2 regions of the Paenibacillus sp. 01T442 genome follow, and region 2 is predicted to be linked to the other one. Evidence: riboswitches for the same ligand, from Rfam matches in the RefSeq annotation. Region 2 holds a riboswitch; the other holds the start of a gene.
What was found. A riboswitch is a leader RNA that binds a small molecule or an ion and turns the genes downstream of it on or off. The one in region 2 is predicted to bind cyclic di-GMP.

Region 1 (7,198 bases), on a different contig from region 2:
CCAAGGAAATGAGTTTTCCGCCCTCTTTTAACCCTCTCGCTAAGCAAATGCCACTATACCCGCCTAACGCTCCAATTTCCAACACTCGTTTCGCACCTATCATCGTAACCAGCATCGTTAATAATCTGCCATATCCTGGAGCGATAGAAATCTCAGGCATGTTGTGAGCTACAATAACTTCCTTCACCCGAGTCAGTACGGCATCTTCTTCATATAGACCTTCCATATAGCTTTCTGCAGTGATCGTTTCCATGTATTTGTCCTCCTAAATTCGCATCGTATGCAGGTACTTTGCAATACCCGTTTGTAAGTGTAACCTATTTGTCCTATACTTGTTAATTGTATGAGTTTTATGAGCGTTGTACAACCCGGATGGAAGGACTATACCTATGCCACAAAAAATTGAACTAATCGCCACTTGTCCGATGGGACTTGAGGCTATCGTTGCCCGCGAAATCCGTGACCTCGGCTATGAGGAAATGACCGTCGAGAATGGACGCGTCCGTTTCTTTGGTGACGAATTGGCCATCTGTCGGACGAACCTTTGGCTGCGAACAGCCGATCGCGTCCTCGTACTAATGGGGCAATTCAAAGCAACAACCTTCGATGAGCTTTTCGAAGGCACCAAAGCTCTCGCTTGGCCAGACTGGATCCCGAACGATGCCGAATTCCCTGTCGAGGGGCGATCCCATAAGTCACAATTATCCAGCGTTCCCGCTTGCCAAGGAATCGCTAAGAAAGCTGTCGTTGAGAAACTGAAGCAGCGCTATGGCACCGAATGGTTCCCCGAGAACGGAGCTCGCTATGTGATTGAAGTCGCGCTGCTGAACGATATCGCTACGCTAACCATCGACACGACCGGCCCCAGTCTTCATAAGCGCGGCTACCGCAAGCTCGTGACCGAAGCGCCGCTGAAGGAAACGATGGCGGCCGCTTTGATCCTGTTAAGCCGCTGGAACGTCGACCGGCCGCTCTACGACCCGTTCTGCGGGTCGGGGACCATCCCGATCGAAGCGGCGATGATCGGCTGGAACATCGCGCCAGGCCTGCGGCGCAGCTTCCCTAGTGAAGCTTGGGGAAACATTCCCCGCAAGCTGTGGGACAAAGCCCGCGACGAAGCGTTCGACGCGGTGAAAGACAACGTGCCGCTGCACATTGTCGGCAGCGACATTGACCCTGCTGCCATCGAAGTGGCAGAGGCGGCCGCCAAGGCAGCTGGACTGACGAAGCAGTTCCAGCTGAAGGTTGAGCCCATCGCCAAAGCGCGCCCGCGCGGCGACTATGGCTGCCTGATCACCAACCCGCCGTACGGCGAGCGTCTTGGTGAAGCACCGGATGTTGAGCTGGCGCTGCGCGAGCTCGGTGCATTAACGCGGCCAATGCCGTCGTGGAGCCTGTTCATCCTAAGCCCGAGCACACAGCTCGAGCATTATATGAACCGCCGCGCCGATAAGAAGCGTAAGCTTTTTAATGGACGGATCGAATGTAATTTATTCCAGTATTTAGGACCGTTACCTCCGCGCAGGTAAGACACGTAGCATACAAATAAATGAAACAGCGGCAGCGAGACTTTACGTCTTGGCTGCCGCTGTTTTTGGATTGCACTTACGGAGGTATCCCGTTTCTCCATGCCAAGGTAACGGACATGGAAGCCCCTATTCGATGAAACATCGCCGATTCAGAATTCTAACGGACACTATCGCGGCTATTAACCGTTTTTGGAGGAAATATGCACGCGAAATGGGCCAATAAGAGCTCTAGGGTCCGTTACGCGCAAAAAGAAATGAATTATAGGACAATAACGACACTGGCGGCCGTTAACCATTAATCTGACTAATCGATCTACGATTTTTTAGTCAGCTGTCCGATCTACTTCGGCCCGCTCAAAATTTCACCTATCCAACAATCTCCACCAATTCCAACGGCAATCCATCCGGATCCGCGAAAAACGTGTACAGATTCCCAGTAATCGGGTCAACCCGCACTGGCTCAACCGGAATTCCTTTGCTTTCTAGCTCTTGCACACTTTGCTCCATATTAGCTACAACGAAGGCCAGATGACGTAGCCCCCTCGCTTCAGGTTGATTCACGCGCAGGGGTGGATTCGGGAAAGAAAATAATTCAATTTCCTGTGCGGTAGCCCCAATGCGCAAATCCAATTTGTACGAGTCTCTTTCAGCGCGATATGTTTCGTGAATGACGGTAAGTCCGAGTAAATCAACATAGAAATGCTTCGATTGCTCGTAATCCGAACAAATAATCGCAACGTGGTGCATCTGTTTTAAGTCCATGGATGACAACCTCCTTACAAAGAAAAACCGCACGCTGGGCTGCTCCCCCGCTGCGGCTTGTCCACTTATTTTAACCTGCTGCTTGCATCGTTTCAACGATTTTGTTCAGAACCTCGTCAGCTTGCCCATAATCCACTTGGCAAGTCCCTGCAGCATGATGCCCACCGCCGCCATGTTGAAGCATCAAATCCCCAATGTTTGTTTGTGCGGTGCGATTGACAATGCTGTGCCCGCAAGCGAATACGCAGTTTTGTTTGTTTCGACCATCAACAATCCAAATCGAGGTGTTTTGCTCCGGATATAGGGCATAGACCATGAAACGATTCCCCGGATAAATCGTCTCCACATCGCGAAGATCCGTAATGACGACATTTCCCTCAACCCGTGTATAGGTTTGCAGCATGTCCCGGTATAGCGCATCTAGTTCAAAATAACGAGCTACACGCTCTTTCACATCGGGTAACTCCATGATCTCACCAACGGATTTCGTTGCACAATGCTCCACTAGATCCTCCATCAACTGATAATTACTGATGCGATAATCCCGATAACGACCTAATCCCGTTCGAGCATCCATGATAAACGAAAGCAAATCCCAACCGCTCGGATTCAAAATATCTTCTTTGCTAAACTGCGCGGAGTCCGCTTTATCTACACCTTGCATAATATCGTCGATATCGCCGAAGGTTTCTTTCCCACCATAGTAATCATAGACAACTCGTGCAGCACTTGGAGCAAGTCGCGTTTCACCTTTGTACGTTACGGATTCCCCCATCCGTGTGAGTTCACTGGAATGATGATCGAACCATAAACCACATCCTGGAACGTAGGGTACATTTGCCAAAATATCATTCTCCGTAACCTCAATTAAGCCGTCCTGCATATCTTTGGGATGGACAAACTTCATTTCATCCACCATATTTAATTGTTTGAAGAGCATCGCGCATACTAAACCATCGAAATCGGAACGTGTGATCAATCTCATGCCATGCATCTCCTTTAATGTAGTTCTTAAGAACTATGAAATGTGATGGTCATATTATATCAGCTAGTGTCGTTAGGTGACAATGAGCGATTTCAAAAAAAAAAGAGCGATTCACCTAGATAGGCTGAACCACTCTCAATTTGGATGATAGACATTGCAAAAGTCTTGTGACAAACCCTTCGATTTGAGCCATCGGAGGCATTTTCACAGAGAGCTTTACTTCGCCTTTCCAGTAAAAAATCAGAATGCTATTGTTTCTCCCGTGAAACATCTCAACATCCCAACACGCTTCGTTTAATGCATACTCTTCTCGGTTAATCATAAGCTTAGGTCCATCCGTGGATGGCACCAAACGTGCAACATGGTTACCGCATAACGATGTTGCTTTCTGTTCATCCTGGAATTTAACTTCCGATTTCATGCCGCTAGGGCCTCCTTTGTACGTGTCATTCCATTTGATTCATTTGCTTCGCTATGACAGAGAAAAAAACCCACCGTAGTGAACCGACTAGAGGGGTTCTGAAGTGAATTCCCAATCGTTCGGCGGCTGGCTGGCTGCTTGTCCTTTGCAGGAGAAGTAAGGCCCCTGTAGCTTTGCGTCACTGGCTTTCGCCAGCTTTGCCTTTGTCGAGATGACATGCACAATCATTTTAGATGAAGATTTCAAAATAATACTTGCTATACTCTTAAGGATAAGGGATGACGATTTGAAATCGAATAGTTCGAAGGAACTATTTTTACGAAATTCATCATAATATTTGCATTTTCGACGTTATTTTCACTGTTTTTTGACGTTTCGTGCCTCTCCAATAGAAAATCGAGCCAATCATCGACAAAATAGCGATCACAAGAAAGAGCGTGCTGCCGCCAAAGGAAACCAATAGAAAGCCGCCAATCCATGGCCCCATAAAGTGACCTATGTTCGTTAATGTTTGAGCACCGTAGTACGTTCCTCGCATATGTTCAGGAGCTAGCTTATCTATCAACATGTTCGCGGCAGGATAGTTCAAAATTTCACCAAACGTGAAAATTCCCATCGAAATAATCAGCCATGTCAAAGAGTGTGAAAACGCAAATCCGATATCACCTAATGCGAACATCAAGTTGCCAACAACAATAGCCGTTAGAGGTGAATACTTTTCTGCCCATTTCCCCAGCGGAATCTGCATCGCAATAACAACAATGGCATTGGCGCTCATGAGAATGGCGAACATTTTGACCCCATTAGCAAAATCCCTTTGTAAGTACTGCGACAACGTCACCATCACCTGTGAATAACCAATGGCTCCGATAATCCCCCCGATTATATACAAACGGAAGGTCATATCCTTACGAATAACACCTATCGCAGAACGGAAAGTAACGATGGCTTTCTTCTCACCTTCGATTTTCTTAATCCCGAATTTAATTAGAAGGGCGTAAAGTGTCACACCATAGATTACATAAATAATCCCGGTCAGCAGGAATGGCAAGGCTCCGTTCATAGTTGCAAAGAAAGCTCCCAGCAAAGGTCCAACAGCTACACCAACGTTAATCGCCATATAGCGGAGTGAAAATACTTGCATCCTTTTGGACGGCTCCGTTAAATCTGCCATTAGCGCTTGTGACACAGGCTCATAGAATGAGCGGCACAGTCCATTGAGCATATTGAGCAGCATAAATAAGACCGGTAATTTTACAACACTGAATCCGAGGAATACGACTCCCCAGCCAAAGAGTGCCGCGAGCATAATGACTCGACGTCCGAATCGGTCTGACAACGTACCACCGATAAAACCGCCAAACGTTCCAGCTAATGCCCCCATTCCAATTACAATACCAATGAGCCCAGGGCTCATATCGGAGTGCTTCGCCAAATAGATTGCTAGGAACGGTAAACTCATGGAAGAAGCAGCCCGAGCCATGACCGTACCTAAGATAAGCGTATGTACGATAGGATGATAGGCTTGAAGAAATTGACGCATTCGATTCATAGACGATGACTCCTCTCGCTGACACACGAATTACCCTATGGTTAATTAATAACCAAAATCCAATTATACACGAAAATAGCGAATTGTGTCGTCATTTTAGACTGGAATGTTTACCTTTCTCGATCGCTTTCTCCTTGATGGTATTTATTGGATGGAGTATCTATAATAATGATATGGAGGTGCTTGCATATGAAAATAGCGATCACAGGCGGCAGTGGGTTTATTGGAAAACGTTTAATCACTTACTGGTTGGGACAAGGTCACGAACTTATTAATATATCACGCTCATCTTCCAAGCAGATACCAAGTGTCAGAACGATAACATGGGATCAGTTAGAGCAAAATACGGAATCTCTTGCAGGTCTTGATGCAATCGTAAATTTGGCTGGTGAATCCATCAGTCAACGGTGGACGAAAGCGGCTAAGACGCGAATTTTACAATCCCGATTGCAGGCGGCTGAGCATGTAGCCAAGCTTGTCGCGAAAATGGATCCAAAGCCAAAGGTCGTTGTGAATGCTTCCGGCATGTCGTATTACGGTATTTCGGATTCAGATACCTTTGATGAGACGAGTCCTTATCGAGAGACGGACTTCCTAGCCAGCGTAGTCAAGCAATGGGAAGCTGCGGCTGATTTAATCCAAGGAACACGTATCGTGAAGGTGCGGGTTGGACTGGTGTTGGATAATAAAGAAGGTGCGTTCCCCAAGATGGCACTTCCTTATAAGCTTGGAGTAGGCGGCACAGTTGGCAGCGGCAGGCAGTGGCATTCGTGGATTCATATCGATGATATGGTGAGACTTATTGATTTTTGCGTTCAAAATGAATCGATTGCTGGTCCCGTTAACGCAACGGCCCCAAATCCAGTAACGAATAAGCAATTGGGACGCGCGATTGCGACTGCCATGCGAAGACCCAATCTCTTTCCTGTTCCGGCATTTATGATGAAATTAATTTTTGGCGAACTTTCTGTTCTGCTTCTGGAAGGTCAGAAGGTCATTCCTCGTGTACTTCAAGAGCATGGTTTTGAGTGGCGCTTTCCTTCGATCGCAGGTGCATTAGAAGATTTGGCGAAAAAATAACTTTCCTTCTGAATTAAAATTGTGTACAATTAAATTGTGAGAAATATTAGTTTCGGAAGGTTGTGTCACTATGAGTGTACATCAATTTAAAATGAAAACGATTCGCGGTGAAGACAAATCGCTTAGCGATTACAAGAATCAGGTCCTACTCATTGTAAATACAGCAACCAAATGCGGGTTAGCTCCTCAATTCGAAGGACTTCAAAAGTTACACGACACCTATAAAGATCAAGGCTTTAGTGTCCTAGGTTTTCCCTGCAATCAATTCAGAGATCAGGAGCCTGGCGATAACAAGCAAGTTGAACAGGCGTGCCAACTTAATTTCGGTGTTAATTTTCCGCTATTCGCCAAGATCGATGTGAATGGCTCCGATGCCCATCCATTGTATCGTTATTTGAAGAGCAAGGCATCTGGCCTATTCGGGTCCGGTATCAAGTGGAATTTCACCAAATTCCTAGTCGATGGAAACGGCAATGTAATCAAGCGCTTCTCTCCTACTACGAAACCGCACAAGATCGATCGTGAAATTCGTAAGTTGTTAGAAAAATCAGCCGTTTACGCCTAATTCCAGCTTATATAAGCAAAAAAGCATCCTGTCCTATTGGACGGATGCTTTTTACTCATTTCACGTATTTTTTTGCTTTGTCGATGGCTTCGTCTTCCGTTGCGCCCGTAATATAGCGGCCATTAATAAAGATGAATGCGAATCTCGAACATGGACCGCAATACGATTTGCACGCAACTTTGACTTCTGTGTCCGGTGCAATGGCACTTATTTTGGCAAGTGCCGATTTCACCTTCATGTGTTTGCATTTATCACAAATGCGAATATCATTCCGCATTAGTGGTCTCCGTGGTTCCCCTTGCTT
Region 2 (7,198 bases):
AATCTCCGTTCTCCAACCTTGCGCATCCGCATAACGCGTATACATCCGGTAGAGGTCGCCTGCGAACAGCGCAGCTTCATCGCCGCCTGCCGCACCGCGAATTTCCACGATGACGTTCTTATCATCGTTAGGATCCTTCGGCATCATCAGAATGCGAAGATGTTCTTCTAGTTTAGCGGATTGCTCGCTAAGCTCGTCGATCTCCATTTTGACCATTTCGCGCATCTCATCATCCAGCTTCTCATTCTGCATCACTTTCGCATCAGCTAGCTGTTCGCTCACGCTCTTATATTCATTATAAGCATCGTAAGCTTCCTGAAGATCAGATTGCTCTTTGGAATACTCTCTTAGTTTCTTCGTATCACTCGTTACATCCGGGTCACACAATAACTCGCTTAGTTTGTCGTAGCGGTCCACAATGGACTGAAGTCGATCCAACATAGGGGATCACTCCTTTCTTATTTTTATCATCAATTAAACGTTGAAACGGAAATGCATAACGTCGCCGTCATTTACCACGTAGTCTTTACCTTCAAGACGAACTTGCCCTTTTTCCTTCGCACCCGCCATGGATCCAGCAGCAGCCAAATCGTTATAAGAAACAACTTCTGCACGAATAAATCCACGTTCGAAATCCGTATGAATGACGCCAGCCGCTTGAGGAGCTTTCGTTCCTTTACGAATCGTCCATGCTCTAACTTCTTGAACCCCAGCTGTGAAATACGTGTACAAGCCGAGTTTGCGATAAGCAGCTTTAATCAATCTATTCAAGCCGGACTCTTGAAGTCCCAACTCTTCCAGGAACATTGCTTTTTCTTCGTCTTCCAGCTCAGCAATTTCGGATTCCACCTTCGCGCTAATGGAAACGACTTCGTTGTTTTCTTTCTCTGCGAATTCCTTCACAATTTTAACATATGCATTCTCATCCGCTGTTGAAACTTCATCCTCACTCACGTTCGCCGCGTAGAGCACTGGCTTCATTGTTAGCAAATGTAGATCGCGAACCAGGAGGCGCTCATCTTCTGTCAAATCCAAGCTGCGTGCTGGCATATCATTATATAAGGCTTCTTTGATACGTTCCAAACACTCAACTTCAGCAACCACTTTCTTGTCGCCGCCCTTGAGGTTTTTACGTGAACGCTCGATCTTTTTATCAACCGACTCAATGTCTGCCAAAATCAATTCAAGATTAATCGTCTCGATGTCGCCAATCGGATCGACTTTCCCAGAAACGTGAGTAATATTATCATCCTCAAAACAACGGACAACATGCACAATCGCATCAACTTCACGGATGTGTGCTAGAAATTTATTTCCAAGGCCCTCGCCTTTGCTCGCACCCTTAACCAAACCCGCAATGTCAACGAATTCGAAAGCCGTCGGCACGATGCTCTTAGGCACAACGATTTCCACCAGCTTCTGCAATCTCTCGTCTGGTACTTCTACTACCCCAACATTCGGATCGATCGTACAGAACGGATAATTCGCAGATTCTGCCCCCGCCTGTGTAATTGCATTAAACAATGTCGATTTTCCTACGTTCGGTAGACCGACGATACCTGCTTTCAAAGCCATTGTCGTTACAACTCCTTAATTTTCGAAAATCATCCTTCTTATTATATAGTACTTAGCGGGCAAAAAAAAGCCTGCAAGCTATTGATTGGCTGCAGACTTTTTTTCCRTTGCTTTTTTGAACTCTTCATCCCGCTTCTGTTCGAAGTAAGTTTCAATCTGATTACGAAGAATAAACCCCCGTAATGTATTGCTTTGCTCGGCAGGAACACTCTCGAAGCTGGCTCCGTAATAGTAGCCGTCTTCCTGCTTTTCTTTCCTTATAATTTCCAACCTGCACGGCATCTCAAAACCTAAATCCAACTCAACTTGCAACATACATTTCTTATGAAGAATACCATCGATCATGGAATTATCATTAATAATATAACCAATTCCGTTCATGGAAATATTTTTTATCGAAATTTCAATTGGATTTTCCAAGTGATGCTGCTCTTTTTGAGTAATATTTTGAAATCCTACAATGTATCCTACATTCTTCACATCGACCCGCGGAAACTCCCGTTTCTCTGAAAATTTCTTCCGATTCTCAGGTGGATTGATCACGATCAGTGAACCAGGCTCTCTTGCTACGACTGTCGAATGAAAAACGAATAGACCCGATTTCGTATATAACGTCATTTTCGTTTTATCACCCAGTTGAAATACATCGTATTCCGGCAGCTCAATCTCCATGATGTCTCCTTGTGCATAGGTAAGAATACCTGTTGACACGAAATCATCCTTCGCCACTACAGCTCGGCAATGCATTAATACCTCCGCATCATATCCTTCTTTACTCCCATATCGCTTCAAAGTATCCTGCTTCATCGCCATGCTCATCTTCACCCTCCCTATTGATGGATTTCATAGCATTTTTCCGCACAAAATAGACTGCCCCACACAGGGACAGCCTACCACCGCAATCAATAAAAGCATCGATTTTCGGTAACCAGGCTGCCGTAGTTCATAAGAACCGTAGACCCTCAGCTTTGCGTCCTTGCCTTTCAACAAGTTTGCCATTGTCGAACCCTGCTATTCATTTATGTAGATATCGTTGTTCGTTACTGGTCTAAATGATCTATCTTTCGTCCAAACTGGTCTAAAAGACCCACTGTACTCACCATTATACGTAGCTCATGCACTTCTTTCAACTAAAATCCTTGCATGGACCCTATTTTTATTGTATGAATGTGTAGTGGAAATTGAATATCCACAGGTTTATAAGTTATCCACATTGTTATCCACAGCTTGTTAACAACGAATATTTGTTCGGATCTCTATACACATGTGGATAAACTATTATTGCGAGGTGTCCCCCTGTGGATCAACATATCCCTTGGATGAGAGAAGCGATCGGTGAGGCGCTGAAAGCCGAAGCCATTCGCGAAGTTCCGATCGGCGCGGTCGTCGTCCATCAAGGTCAAATCATTGGCCGCGGTTACAATTTACGTGAAACAACCCTTGATCCTCTTGCGCATGCAGAGATGATTGCTATTAAACAAGCGAGCGAGTATCTGCAGGCTTGGCGCCTTCTGGATTGCCAGCTCTATGTGACATTGGAGCCATGTCCGATGTGCGCGGGTGCGATCGTGCAAGCGCGTGTACCTCAAGTTATTTATGGTACGGTGGATCCGAAGGCCGGCTGTGCAGGAACGTTAATGAACTTGCTGCAGGAAGACCGATTCAATCACCGAGTCGACGTGGTTAGCGGTGTTTTGCAAGAGGAGTGTTCCACGATGTTAACGCAGTTTTTCCGGAAATTACGGGGCAAGGCCTAAGCCCTCGGCTAACTCTACGAGCTTACTCATCGTATTCCAATTACGCGCCGTCGTTTGATTGCCAAGCTTCTGAATGTTACTTGCCAGCTTCGAATCCAACACGCTTTGCCGAAACAGAAAATATATGGTGCAGCCCCGTATCTGAAATTCATCTACTTCACTCTGTCCCTTGGATAAGATGTCGGTGAATGTCTGCGGGGCTTCTTCTGTTAGAACAGAAATTTGAATGCTCTCCCCTTCGGACAAAGCTTCTGCGTCATAGGGGCAATTCCTTACAAGTTCAGCTAGCTCCGCTGCGGTGCGCAAAATAACGGTAGGCGCTACGCCTGCCGCATCGCTGATTGCTTTTTCAATACGCGGGCGTAGGGTTTCTCCTGACTCTTCGGATTGGAACAACACATTGCCGCTTTGCAAATAGGTCTGCACTTGCGTTAATTCTAAGGCCTCTAGCGTTTTTTTTAAGTCAGCCATTTTGATCTTGTTCTTGCCTCCTACATTAATCCCACGCAGAAAACCAACATAAATCGTCATTGTGGCTTGCCTCCCTTACTTTAATTGGATGGAACGAATGATGAAGAAGATGATCGTGCCAAACAGCATCAATAGGATAAATCCTAATACCCATAAATTAAGCTCCGCGGTACCTTCTTTTGCACTTTCGATAACAGACCATTCAATGAAGCCAAACAGAATGACAATCACTGTTTTAAGACTGTTTATTAATAAACGCGCATTCTGGTACTGCACTCGGGCATTCTGTGATGTGATGGGAGTCGGATAATTATACACATGAGGAACCTTACTTAGGAGCGTCAAGCCAACATAGATGATAACGCCTATGAGTGGAAAGGCTACTAGGCTCATTTTGTTCCCCCAGCCATTGATCTCCCCTTTCCCGTTAAAATGCATCGGAATTCGCTCAGGCATATCGTGCCACACGTAGGCGACATAAATGATCATACTTACGATAACGATCAGGGAAATGACATCGAGTATGATTTCAACTTTAGATCTATCGAGATGAATCACCGGACGTTGCTCCATACGACACCTGCTTTCGATTGGATTTCTTTTTCCACTATGTACTTTCCTTACTCCAAATCAAACCTCCTGCTTGAACGTGGGTTAAAATGGTTGCACCCCGAAAACATCTCGTGTTAGAATGACGATACTATGCGCCCGTAGCTCAGCAGGATAGAGCAACAGTTTCCTAAACTGTAGGTCGTACGTTCGAATCGTATCGGGCGCGTATAGTTCTTTTTAAACAAACATACGTAATAGGGGATTTCAACTCAGGTTGACAATCCCTTTCTTTGTTATTGCCATTATCGATTCATATTCGAAAGGAGTCCTCACTCCGATGACAACTCGCGCTATTTCATCTTATCGCATCCCGCTATTCTGTGCGGTCACGATGCTGTTCTGGATGTCGATGTACACCAGCGTTCCAATCATGGCGCCTTACGTGGAATTCCTCGGGGGAAGTCATCAATTGGCTGGCTGGATTGTCGGCATGTATGGCATCTCGCAGATGCTGCTCCGTATCCCTGTAGGCATTATGTCGGATCGATTTCATAAAAGAAGACTATTCATCACCTTCGGTCTTCTCTTCACTGCGATTACGGGACTCGGTCTGTGGTTCACGCACGATTTTACGTGGATCTTGATCCTCCGAGCACTTGCAGGGGCAGCCGCAGCGACTTGGGTTGATTTTACAGTACTATTCACGAGCTATTACAAGCATGAAGAGTCTACGAAGGCAATCGGTACGATCTCCTTTTTCAACTCACTCGGTCAGGTGCTGGGCATACTTAGTGCAGGCTGGGCAGCAGACAAGCTGGGTTGGGAATCCGTGTTCATTCTCGGTGCAGTGCTTGGACTGTTAGGCATGGTCGGTTCTTTCTTCCTCATCGAAAAAGTAGAGAAAGACGCGCCCAAAATCACCATGCGCGGAATCGGAAACGTGGCGACGGATCGCACACTTCTCTTTGTTTCTCTGCTCGCTATCCTATCGCAGGTGCTGATATTTGCTACGGTGTTCGGCTTCACACCGGTTTATGCGATGCAGCTTGGCGCAGATAAATTCTCGCTCTCCATGCTTTCTTTATTCGCTAACGTGCCTGTTGCACTAGCCTCTTTATTCGGTGGAAGGCGTTGGGCGATGAAATATGGCGAGAAACGCATGGTTGTAGCCGGCTTCCTACTTATGGGGATCTTCACCTTTACGGTGCCGTTCACCCATCATCTCTGGCTGCTCATGATTACACAGGCATTTGCTGGCTTTGGTCGTGGACTTTCGTTTACCCTGCTCATGGGGATGAGCATTAAGCATATGCCTGCGGATAAGCGGGCGACAGCGATGGGCTTTTTCCAGGCGATTTATGGACTCGGTATGTTCGTAGGGCCTGTCCTTATGGGCATCATCGGTGACTATTTCTCGCTCAATGAGGGCTTTATTGTACTCGGCATCCTCGGTGCCGGCAGTGCACTACTCGCATATCTGTTCGTTCAAAGCTCCGCTAAGAAACAACCTCTGGGGACAAACAAATCTACAATGGCGCAATGATTGTAAAGAGTGAATCTCACGATTCGCTCTTTTTTTTCATAAAGGTGCAGGGGTAAGATCGGTTGGACACGTCTATTCATGCGGAGAGGAGGAGAAGCATATTGAGGAGCACCTACTAATTGATCGTATTCTAAAAGGCGATGAAGCGGCCTTCCGTGAGTTAATTGCAAGGTATCGTCCGTATATTTTGCAGACGATCACTGCGATTGTTCGTCATCAGAAGGACGCCGAAGACTTGTCCCAAGAGGTTTGGACCCGCATTTACTTCTCTCTCCCTCGGTATGAAAAGAAAGGCCTGAAAACCTGGATGACGCGCATCGCAGTGAATCGGGCTATTGATTTCAAACGCGCCTCCAGCCGGCGCAAAGAGGACAGCGTCGCCGAATTCGAGGAGGCACTGTCTTCAGCAGGACCAGAGCCTCCAGAGCAGAGCGTGGAGCAGGAAGTGTTAGTCAGAGAAACGACGGAATTCGTTCGTCACAAGCTCCATCAGATCCCAGCAAACTACCAAGATGTGTTATTGGCCTATTATATTCATCAACAATCGTATCAAGATATTGCCGATGCTCAAGGCATTACAATCAAAACGGTCGAATCAAAGTTATACAGAGCCAAGATGTGGCTGCGAAATCACTGGAAGGAGGAGGAGTTTCGATGAAGGATCGTCATTTTAACCAGCAAGCGTGGTTGCAGTATGTGGAGGAGCGCCTGCCGTTACAAGAACAAGATGAGATGGAAAGTCATCTATATCAATGTGATGAATGTCTAGCCAACTATATGCAGTGTGTGGAGCAAGTAATTGCTATAACAGACATGGACGGTGAACAAACAACAGCTTATGTGAATGGCATCATAGCCAGAACGGTAGGAATGAAGCCTGCTTGGCACCGCTCGACCATGTTCCATTATGGGATTGCGGCTGCCGCGACGCTTGTGCTTGTGGCGACTGGCTTTTTCCATGGCATATCACAGGAATTAGGAACGTTCAGTGCCTTCAAGCCCGCTCCTCCTCTGGAAGCGCCTGCCTCACTTGAAGCTCAAGTACCGATTTCAGATCACCTTATCCATAAAACACTAACATGGTTAGACACCTTACAAAATGAACACAAAAAAGGAGGCCTAGAGCCTTAATGCCTACCAAAAGTAATCTTGTTGCATTCCTACTATCTTTCATCCCTGGTGTGGGTCATCTGTATATGAATCGTACTGTTCGCGGTTTATTATATGGCTTCCTATTCTTCGGGCTATGTTTCTTACTTTTTTTAGGTATTGTGTCTCATGATGCCGACAAATTCGCTTT

Region 1: linked by a shared signal. The riboswitch ahead of AC1DLM_RS27640 (hypothetical protein) and the one ahead of AC1DLM_RS10150 (PilZ domain-containing protein) in region 2 are both predicted to bind cyclic di-GMP.

Annotation. Positions count from the first base shown of each region.
Region 1 covers NZ_JBFTPF010000058.1:23,622-30,819, forward strand. Annotated here, with positions in the region: gene AC1DLM_RS27620 (O-methyltransferase) at 1-253, opposite strand, end outside; gene AC1DLM_RS27625 (THUMP domain-containing class I SAM-dependent RNA methyltransferase) at 390-1,529, shown strand; gene gloA2 (SMU1112c/YaeR family gloxylase I-like metalloprotein) at 1,896-2,291, opposite strand; gene AC1DLM_RS27635 (exopolyphosphatase) at 2,362-3,276, opposite strand; gene AC1DLM_RS27640 (hypothetical protein) at 3,392-3,697, opposite strand; cyclic di-GMP riboswitch class I at 3,816-3,909, opposite strand; gene AC1DLM_RS27645 (MDR family MFS transporter) at 4,026-5,249, opposite strand; gene AC1DLM_RS27650 (TIGR01777 family oxidoreductase) at 5,439-6,329, shown strand; gene AC1DLM_RS27655 (glutathione peroxidase) at 6,400-6,894, shown strand; gene AC1DLM_RS27660 (YuzB family protein) at 6,950-7,171, opposite strand; gene AC1DLM_RS27665 (HesB/IscA family protein) at 7,171-7,198, opposite strand, start outside.
Region 2 covers NZ_JBFTPF010000008.1:158,225-165,422, forward strand. Annotated here, with positions in the region: gene prfA (peptide chain release factor 1) at 1-441, opposite strand, end outside; gene ychF (redox-regulated ATPase YchF) at 475-1,575, opposite strand; gene AC1DLM_RS10150 (PilZ domain-containing protein) at 1,654-2,394, opposite strand; cyclic di-GMP riboswitch class I at 2,496-2,582, opposite strand; gene tadA (tRNA adenosine(34) deaminase TadA) at 2,874-3,332, shown strand; gene AC1DLM_RS10160 (DUF1697 domain-containing protein) at 3,315-3,863, opposite strand; gene AC1DLM_RS10165 (DUF1648 domain-containing protein) at 3,879-4,376, opposite strand; tRNA gene AC1DLM_RS10170 (tRNA-Arg) at 4,508-4,581, shown strand; gene AC1DLM_RS10175 (MFS transporter) at 4,693-5,898, shown strand; gene AC1DLM_RS10180 (RNA polymerase sigma factor) at 6,026-6,556, shown strand; gene AC1DLM_RS10185 (anti-sigma factor) at 6,553-7,029, shown strand; gene AC1DLM_RS10190 (hypothetical protein) at 7,029-7,198, shown strand, end outside.